2 regions of the Patulibacter ginsengiterrae genome follow, and region 2 is predicted to be linked to the other one. Evidence: riboswitches for the same ligand, from Rfam matches in the RefSeq annotation. Region 2 holds a riboswitch; the other holds the start of a gene.
The links. A riboswitch is a leader RNA that binds a small molecule or an ion and turns the genes downstream of it on or off. The one in region 2 is predicted to bind cyclic di-AMP.
Positions count from the first base shown of each region.

Region 1: linked by a shared signal. The riboswitch ahead of ACVUH9_RS15680 (peptidoglycan DD-metalloendopeptidase family protein) and the one ahead of ACVUH9_RS04965 (NlpC/P60 family protein) in region 2 are both predicted to bind cyclic di-AMP.

Region 1 covers NZ_JBWDOG010000012.1:55,488-59,906, forward strand. The annotation lists gene ACVUH9_RS15665 (peptidoglycan-binding protein) at 1-335, shown strand, start outside; gene ACVUH9_RS15670 (ABC transporter ATP-binding protein) at 325-1,008, shown strand; gene ACVUH9_RS15675 (ABC transporter permease) at 1,005-2,201, shown strand; cyclic di-AMP (ydaO/yuaA leader) riboswitch at 2,567-2,720, shown strand; gene ACVUH9_RS15680 (peptidoglycan DD-metalloendopeptidase family protein) at 2,726-4,419, shown strand, end outside.
Region 2 covers NZ_JBWDOG010000002.1:328,656-333,074, forward strand. The annotation lists gene ACVUH9_RS04960 (amidohydrolase family protein) at 1-1,078, opposite strand, end outside; cyclic di-AMP (ydaO/yuaA leader) riboswitch at 1,258-1,402, shown strand; gene ACVUH9_RS04965 (NlpC/P60 family protein) at 1,414-2,229, shown strand; gene ACVUH9_RS04970 (acyl-CoA dehydrogenase family protein) at 2,403-4,418, shown strand.

The DNA.
Region 1 (4,419 bases), on a different contig from region 2:
GCGACGGCGGCGGAGGCGGGGCGGGCGGCGGCTCGGGCGAGGAGAAGGCGAAGCTGGACGTGCTCGTGCGGCTGCGGAGCTCGGAGGCCGCCGGGCGGCTCGACCACGCGCCGGTCAGCGTTGCGCTCACGCGCGAGATCCGGCGGCGGGCGCTCGCGGTCCCCGTGACCGCGCTGGTCGCACACCGTGGCGGGGAGTACGCGCTACGCGTGGTCCGCGGGGCCACGACCACGGTCGTGCCGGTCCGCGTCGGGATGTTCTCCGATGGCCTCGCCGAGGTCTCCGGGCCCGGAGTCCACGAGGGCGACCGGGTGGCGGTGCCGGATGTCGCATGACGACGAGCTGCTGCTCCTGTGCGGCGTGACCAAGACCTACGGCGGCGACACGACGGTGCTCGACCGGCTCGACCTGACCGTCGGCCGCGGCGAGCTGCTGGCGATCGTCGGCCCGTCGGGCTCGGGCAAGTCGACGCTGCTGCACGTGATGGGGACGCTCGACCGGCCGACCAGCGGCACGGTCCGGATCGCCGGCCACGACGTGACCACGATGCGCGACCGCCAGCTGGCCGGTCTCCGCGCGCGAGAGATCGGCTTCGTGTTCCAGCAGTTCCACCTGCTGCCCGGGATCAGCGCGACCGACAACGTCGCCCAGGGACTGCTCTACGCCGGGGTCGTGCGCCGCGAGCGGCGACGGCGAGCCGCCGCGGCCCTGGCTGACGTCGGCCTCGGGCACCGGACCAGCCACCGGGCCAACGAGCTCTCCGGCGGTGAGCGCCAACGGGTGGCGATCGCCCGCGCGCTGCTCGCGCGGCCGAGCATCGTCTTCGCCGACGAGCCGACCGGCAACCTCGACACCCGCTCCGGCGAGCGGATCGTGGCGCTCCTGCGCGAGCTGCACGAGCGCGGGACGACCGTGGTCGTGATCACCCACGATCGCGAGCTGGCCGGGGCGATGCCGCGGCAGGTCGAGATCCGCGACGGCCGGATCGTCGGGGACGAGCGGCGATGAGCGTCGTCACCGAGGGCTCGCGGCTGCGGCCGCTCGACGTCCTCCGCGTCGGTACCGAGGGCCTGCGCAGCCGGCGGCTGCGGACCGCGTTGGCGGGGCTCGGGATCGCGATCGGGATCGCGGCGATCGTGACGATCCTCGGCCTCAGCGCGTCGAGCCAGGCGAACCTGCTCGCGCGGCTGGACCGGATCGGCACCAACCTGCTCACGGTGCAGCCGGGGCAGGACATGTTCGGGAGCGAGGCGCGGCTGCCGTCGACCGCGCGGGCCGGTGCGGCCGGGATCGAGAGCGTGACCGGCGCGTCGGCCGTCGCCCTGATCGACGACGCGGTCGTCCGCAGCTCGCCCTACGTCCCGAGCACCGACACCGGTGGGCTCGCGGTCGCGGCGGCGGATCCGAACCTGGCCCGGACGCTCGGCGTCGACCTGGCGGCGGGTCGGTTCCTCGACCCGGCCAGCGCGCGCACGCCGTCGGTGGTGCTCGGCGTGACCGCCGCGCGTCGGCTGGGGGTGACGGCGCCCGGCGCCCAGGTCTACGCCGCCGACCGCTGGCTGACGGTCGTCGGGATCATGCGACCGGTCCTGCTCGATCCCGCCCTCGACGCGACCGCGCTGATCGGCTATCCGTTCGCGCGGACCTTCACGCGCGTGGTGCGATCGCCGACGACGGTCTACGTCCGGACCGTCGCCGACGACGTCGCGCAGGTTCGGGAGCTGCTGGCGCCGTCGGTCAAGCCGCAGGCACCGGACGAGGTCCAGATCAGTCGGCCGTCCGACGCGATCGCGGCCCGGGCCGAGGCCAAGAGCGCGTTCACGGGGCTGTTCCTCGGGCTCGGGGCGGTCGCGCTGCTCGTCGGCGGGGTCGGGATCGCCAACGTGATGGTGATCTCGGTGCTCGAGCGCCGGGGCGAGATCGGCCTGCGACGAGCGATCGGGGCGACCCGTCGCCATATCGCCGTCCAGTTCGTCTGCGAGTCACTGCTGCTGTCGCTGCTCGGCGGCCTCGCCGGGAGCGCACTGGGGGCGGCGGGAACGGTCGCCTTCGCGGTCAGTCGCGGCTGGGGGATCGTGATCCCGGTCGACGCGCTGGCGGCCGGGGTCGGGGCGTCGGTCGCGATCGGCGCGATCGCCGGGGCCTATCCGGCGCTGCGGGCGGCACGCCTGCCGCCGACCGAGGCGCTGCGGAGCGCGTAGGTGGGGGAGGTCGGTGGGTGGGGGCCGGGGCCGGGGCCGGGCGGGGTGGCCGGCGGAGGCGGGGGCGAGGTGGGCCGGGTGGCCGGCGGGCGCGCGGGGGTGGCCGAGGTCCGCCGGTCGGGCGCGCGGCGGAGGCCGGCGGGGGTGGCGCTGGGAGCGCGATGTGTTGTCCACCTCCACGGTGGCGAACACATCGCGGAGCGGCGCCGGTCGCCCTGCGCCTCCGTCCGACCTCCGCTCGGTCCGACCTCCGCCTCGTCACGGGCCTCCGCCCGACCCCTCCCTGCACCCCTCCTCGCGCGCCCCGGGCAGGGCGACATAACCCACCGGCGCCGCCGACGGTGGGCGTTCGCTACGGTGTTCTGCGGAGTACAAGGCCGAGCCCTGCGTCAGATGCGCGGGGGCGGGGGAACCACTTGCGGCCGGAAGGTCGCCGGGGCGAATCGCCGGTACCGGCGTAGCGCAACTCCTGAAGCGCGAGCCCGTCAGCTCACCTCGTAGGCCTCCAACAGGAGGTAGCCGGTATGTCCGGACAGCACCGTGATCACGGGGTCGGCGACGCGTCGCCGCTCGTGCGATCTTTCCCGTACACCACTGGCGTCAGTGGTCGGGACCTGGCCGATCCGTCGATCTGGCAGCGCTCGACCGCCTGGGCGAGCGAGCGTCGGATCAGCGTCCCCGTCCAGCGCGCCCGCGACCGTCGCCGTCGCAAGATGGCGATGGCGATGAGCGTGGCGATGGTCGGCGGTAGCGCCGCGCCGATCGCTAGCAGCGCCTCTGCCGCGAGCAGCGGCGACACCGCGACGACGACCGACGACGGGTCCACCGGCGCCGGCGTGACCGCGAGCTTCGCCGCCGTCAGCGACGACGCGCGCTCGCACGCGATGCTGGCCGCCGGGGCGACCGGCGAGGACGTCCGCAACGTCCAGGGCCGGCTCGGGATCACCGTCGACGGCACCTACGGCGGCCGGACCCAGAGCGCCGTCGAGCGCTTCCAGCGCCAGCGTCAGCTGGTCGTCGACGGGGTCGTCGGTCCGGAGACCTGGACCGCGCTGCTCGCGACCCAGGGCGCGACGACCCGCGGGGTCTCGCTCTCCGGCAACGGCAGCGTGCCGAAGCTGAAGGTGGTCTCGGCCAAGACCCGCACCGACGGCAGCCAGGACCTGGTGCTGGTCGGGGCGAAGGCCGCCAGCGACCGGACCGCGGCAGCCGGGAGCGGACAGGGCGGCGCCGAGACGACCTCCGCGCGCACCACCCAGGTGTCCACGGGGGCGGACGAGGGCGGCGACGCCACGACCGACCCGGGCTCCGCCACGAGCGACAACGGCAGCGCGACCGGCGACGGTGCGGCCGGCGACGCGTCGGCGGCCGCGGGCAGCTCCTCCGGCTCGTCCTCCTCCGGCTCGTCCTCCTCCTCCGGCTCGTCCTCGGCCGGCGGCGCTTCGGCGCCGGCCCCGGCGCTGACCCCGACCCCGGAGCCCGACACGGGCACGTCGGATTCGGGCACGGCCAAGCCGATCAGCGGGACGATGAGCTCGCCGTACGGTCCGCGCGGCGGCCGGATCCACGCGGGGATGGACATCGCTGCGCCGATCGGGACGGCGATCAAGTCGTACGCGGCCGGGACCGTCGCGTTCTCGGGCAGCCAGAGTGGCTACGGCAACCTGGTCTGCGTCGATCACGCCAACGGTCTCCAGACGTGTTACGCCCACATGTCGCGCAACGCGGTCCAGAAGGGCGCCAAGGTCAAGGCCGGCGACGTCGTCGGCTACGTCGGGATGACCGGTCGGACGTCCGGTCCGCACCTCCACTTCGAGGTCCGCCGCAACGGCAAGGCGATCAACCCGGCGCCCTACTACAGCGGTGCGGGCAAGGCGAGCGCCTCGACCCGGTCGCTGGCCACGACGGCGAAGAAGGTCACGAAGACGACGAAGGCGACGACGAAGGCCAAGGCCACGTCCCGCAGCAGCAGCCTGTCGACCAGCGGGGCCAGCGTCGGGACGGCGTCGGCCCAGGCCGGCGCCGCCGTCGCGGCGGCGCCCGAAGCAGTTGCGACCCCGGCTGCGGTCCCGGTCGAGCCGGCTCCGGAGCAGGCCCCGACCCCGGTTGCGGAGCAGTCGGCCGCACCCGAGCAGGCCCCGGCGACGACCAGCGCACCGGTCGAGTCGACCGCGGCGGCCACGCCTGAGACGTCGGCCGGCGAATCCGCATCGACGGC
Region 2 (4,419 bases):
TGCCGAGCGCGTCGAGCGCGTCGGTGGCGCCGTCGGCGAGCTGCTTCTGGGCCCGCTCCAGCAGCAGGTCGGCGAAGCAGAGCAGCCGCCCCTCGTCGCCCTCGGGGTCGGCGGTCTGGCAGCCGCAGCGGGCGAGCGCGATCGGCTCGGTCGGGTCGCTCTCGCGGAAGGCCAGCTGGATCGCCGCCGCGGCGTAGGAGGCGACCCGCTCGGCGGCGATCAGTCGCGGCCCGAGCGCGGCCGGGCCGGGAGCGGGGCCGAGGTCGACCGGATCCTCACCGGCGAGGATCCGCCCGAGCTGTCCGCCGGCCATCTCGCGGACGACGTCCCGTTCCAGCCCGACCGCCGCCGCCGAGCGCAGGAACGCGAAGCCGCTGAACATCCCCGGCCCGTAGGGCATGTCGCTGGCGTAGAGGATCCGCGCCGGCGGAACGGTCGAGAACAGCTGGAGCAGGTCCGACGGGTGCCACCAGGAGGTGTCGAAGAAGAGGTTCGGCAGGCGCCCGGCCGGCTCCGCGAGGGTGCCGAGATCGCTGACCCCCGCGTGCGCGAGGATCAGGCGCGCCTCGGGGTAGCGCTCGGCGAGGCCGACGGCCGCGCGGCCGAGCTGCGGGATCCCCCGTCCCGCGTGGAAGAGGACCGGCAACCGGTGCTCGGCCGCGAGCGCCACGACCTGCTCGACGACCGGATGGGTCAGGGCGAACTCGTCGCTGCGCGGGTGCAGCTTGAAGCCGCGGGCGCCGGCGGCGAGGCAGCGCTCGGCCTCGGCGAACGCGTCGTCGGCGGTCGGCGAGACCCGGGCCAGGGCCACCAGCCGTCCGCCCGAGGCCGCTGCGGCCGCGATCGCGACGTCGTTGGCGTCGCGGTAGCCGTCCGGCTCGTGCATCGCGAAGGTCAGGGCCCGCTGGTGCCCGGCCGCGTCGAGTCCGGCGACGATCTCCTCGGCCGTCGCCTTCTGCCCGTCCGGATCGTTCTGCCCGATGTGGGTGTGGGCGTCGAACCACGGGGCCTCACCGAGCTCGGCGGAGGCGGCGTAGTAGAGCGCCGCGAGGTCGGCGGCGACGGGACGGAGCGGCATGATCCGGAGGCTATACGGCGACCCTGCGGAGCCCGTGGGGAACGGACGATCGACCGCCCCTGGGCGAGCGGGCTGCCGGGGCGTGCGCGCAGGCCGAGCAGCCGCCGAACGGTCGGTTGGCGCCGGGTCCGGGCCTGCAGCGAAGAGGAGCTGACGTAACCCGGCCGACGGCTCTGTTACGGTGCCCCGAGCCGAGTCGCCGGAGTCCTTTCCGGCGAACGGGGGACCCACCCAGTTCTGGGGCTAATCCACGAAGTCGGTGGAAGCGCTGCTCTTTCTGCGCTCGCCCGTCAGCTAACCCCGTAGGCCGACGAAAGAGTACGAGCACAGTGAGATTGACGACACGGGGCGCCGCGCTGGCGCTGATCCTGGCCTTGGGCGGCGTTTCGACCGCCTCCGCCGACGACACGACCGGTGGCACGACGGTCACCGCCCCGGACGCGGCCGTCACCGCGCCCGACCCGGGCACCGCGACGCCCGACGTGGCCGCGCCTGATGCGCCCGCCGCGCCGACGACCACCGCGGTCTCGGCCACGCGCGCGGTCAGCCTGACCCGGACCCAGACCAAGCAGGTCCAGCGCAAGGTCCGCGTTCGCGCCGACGGTGCGCTCGGCGCACGGACCCGCGTCGCCCTGCGCCGGTACCAGACGCAGAAGAAGCTGACCAAGACCGGCCGGCCGAACCTCGAGACGCTGAAGACGATGAAGCTGTCGTTCGTCGCGGCCGTCGAGCAGAAGCTCGCCGGAGCCTCGGCCCGCAGCGCCACCGGCACGGCCACCCCGGCCGCGCTCGCCGCCGCCGTCGCCGGTGCCAACGGCCAGATCGGCGTGCCGTACCGCTCGGCCGGCACGACCCCGAGCGGCTTCGACTGCTCCGGCCTGATGGTCTACATCTACAAGCAGGCCGGCATCAACCTGCCGCGCACGAGCTTCGAGCAGTACAAGGAGGGGACCGCCGTCGCCCAGGCCGAGATCCAGGCCGGCGACCTCGTCTTCTTCTCGACCGCCGGCAGCGGCGCGTCCCACGTCGGGATCGCGACCAGCGCGACCACGGTCATCTCCGCCACGACCCGTGGCGTGATGGAGCACCAGATCAACGACAGCTACTGGGGCGCGAACTACGTCGGCGCCCGCCGGATCGCCACCAGCTGATCCGCCGCGGCCTCGCCGCGACTGCCGTATAGGTTCGAGACGGGCCGTCCTCCGGGGCGGCCCGTCGTCGTTCCGGGACGTTCGGGTCACGGTCGGGGGTCGTCTTCGGCGGCCAGACGCGCTACCGTTGGGCATGTTGACTGACTAGTCAATCCATCCCAGGAGCGACCACCGTGACGACCGAACCGACCAGCGCCGAATCCCGCAAGTTCGCCGAAGAGGCCCGTGAGACCGAGTGGAAGCTGCCCAGCTTCGGCAAGGAGCTCTACCTCGGTGACTTCCGCTTCGACCTGATCAACCCGCTGCCCGCCGACGACGCGGAGAAGGCGGCCAAGGGCGAGGTCTTCCTCGCCAAGCTCAAGACCTTCCTCGAGACGAAGGTCGACCACCTCCGGATCGAGCGCGACGCGAAGATCCCCGACGAGGTCATCGCCGGCTTCAAGGAGCTCGGCGCCTTCGGCATGAAGGTCCCGACCAAGTACGGCGGCCTCGGGCTCTCGCAGGTGGACTACAACCGCGCGCTGGCGATGGTCGGCACCTGGCACGGCTCGCTCGGCGCGCTGCTGTCCGCCCACCAGTCGATCGGCGTCGCCGAGCCGCTGATGCTGTTCGGCTCCGAGGAGCAGAAGCAGAAGTGGCTCCCGAAGGTGGCCAAGGACCACATCTCCGCCTTCCTCCTGACCGAGCCCGACGTCGGCTCCGACCCGGCCCGCGTGGCCGCGGCGGCGATCCCGACCGAGGACGGCAGCGGCTACCGGATCACCGGCCGCAAGCTCTGGGCGACCAACGGCGCGATCGCCGACATCGTCGTGATCATGGCCAAGATCCCCAAGAGCGAGGGTCACCGTGGCGGCGTCTCCGCCTTCGTCCTGGAGTACGACTCCGAGGGCGTCAGCGTCGAGCACCGCAACCAGTTCATGGGCCTGAAGGGGATCGAGAACTCGGTCACCCTGCTGGAGGACGTCTTCGTCCCCAAGGAGAACCTGATCGGCAAGGAGGGCCAGGGCCTGAAGATCGCCCTCTCGACCCTCAACACCGGCCGCCTCGCCCTGCCCGCGATCTGCGCCGGCACGGCCAAGTGGGCCGCCCGCGTCGCCCGCGAGTTCGCCACCGAGCGCGTCCAGTGGGGCAAGCCGGTCGGCCAGCACGACCCGGTCGCCCAGAAGGTCGCCTTCATCACCGCCACCGCCTTCGGGCTCGAGGCGCTGGTCGACGTGACCGGTCGCCTCGCCGACTCGAAGCGCTCCGACATCCGGATCGAGGCCGCGGTCGCCAAGCTCGTCGGCTCCGAGCTCGGCTGGAAGGTCACCGACGAGCTGGTCCAGATCCGCGGCGGTCGCGGCTACGAGACCGCCGAGTCGCTGCAGGCCCGCGGCGAGCGTCCGGTGCCCGTCGAGCGCGCTCTGCGCGACATGCGGATCAACCGGATCTTCGAGGGCTCGACGGAGATCATGCACCTGCAGATCGCCCGTGAGGCCGTCGACCAGCACCTGCAGATCGCCGGCGAGCTGATCGAGGGTGACGGTGGGCTCTCCGAGAAGGCCAAGTTGGCCGTCGGCGCCGGCAAGTTCTACGCGAAGTGGTTCCCGACCCTGACCCACGGCGAGGGCCAGAACCCGCGCTCCTACGAGGAGCACGGCCCGCTCGCGACGCACCTGCGGTTCGTCGAGCGGAACTCGCGCAAGCTGGCGCGGACGACGTTCTACGCGATGGGCCGGTACGGCGCCAAGCTCGAGCAGAAGGGCGCCGTGCTCGGCCGGATCGTCGACATCGGCGCCGAGCTGTTCTCGATCGCCGCCGCCGTGACCTACGCCGACGCGCAGATCAAGGCGCATCCCGAGCGCCGGCAGGAGATCGAGGAGCTGGCCGGGCTCTTCTGCCTCCAGGCCCGTCGCCGCGCGAAGGACCTCTTCGCCGAGCTGCGCGCGAACGAGGACGACGCCAACTTCGAGCTGGCGCAGAAGGTCCTGGGCGGCCGCTACTCCTGGATCGAGGAGGGCATCCCGTACGCCGACGAGGACCGGGCCCTGTTCGGCGACGACTACCGCCAGCCGGCGGTCGGCGCGGCGAAGAAGCCGGCGCCGGCACCGGCCGCGCCCAAGGCCGCCGAGCCGAAGAAGGCCGCTGAGGGGAAGACGGCCACCGAGCCGAAGGCGAAGGCCGAGAAGAAGGCCTCCAAGGTCAACTGAG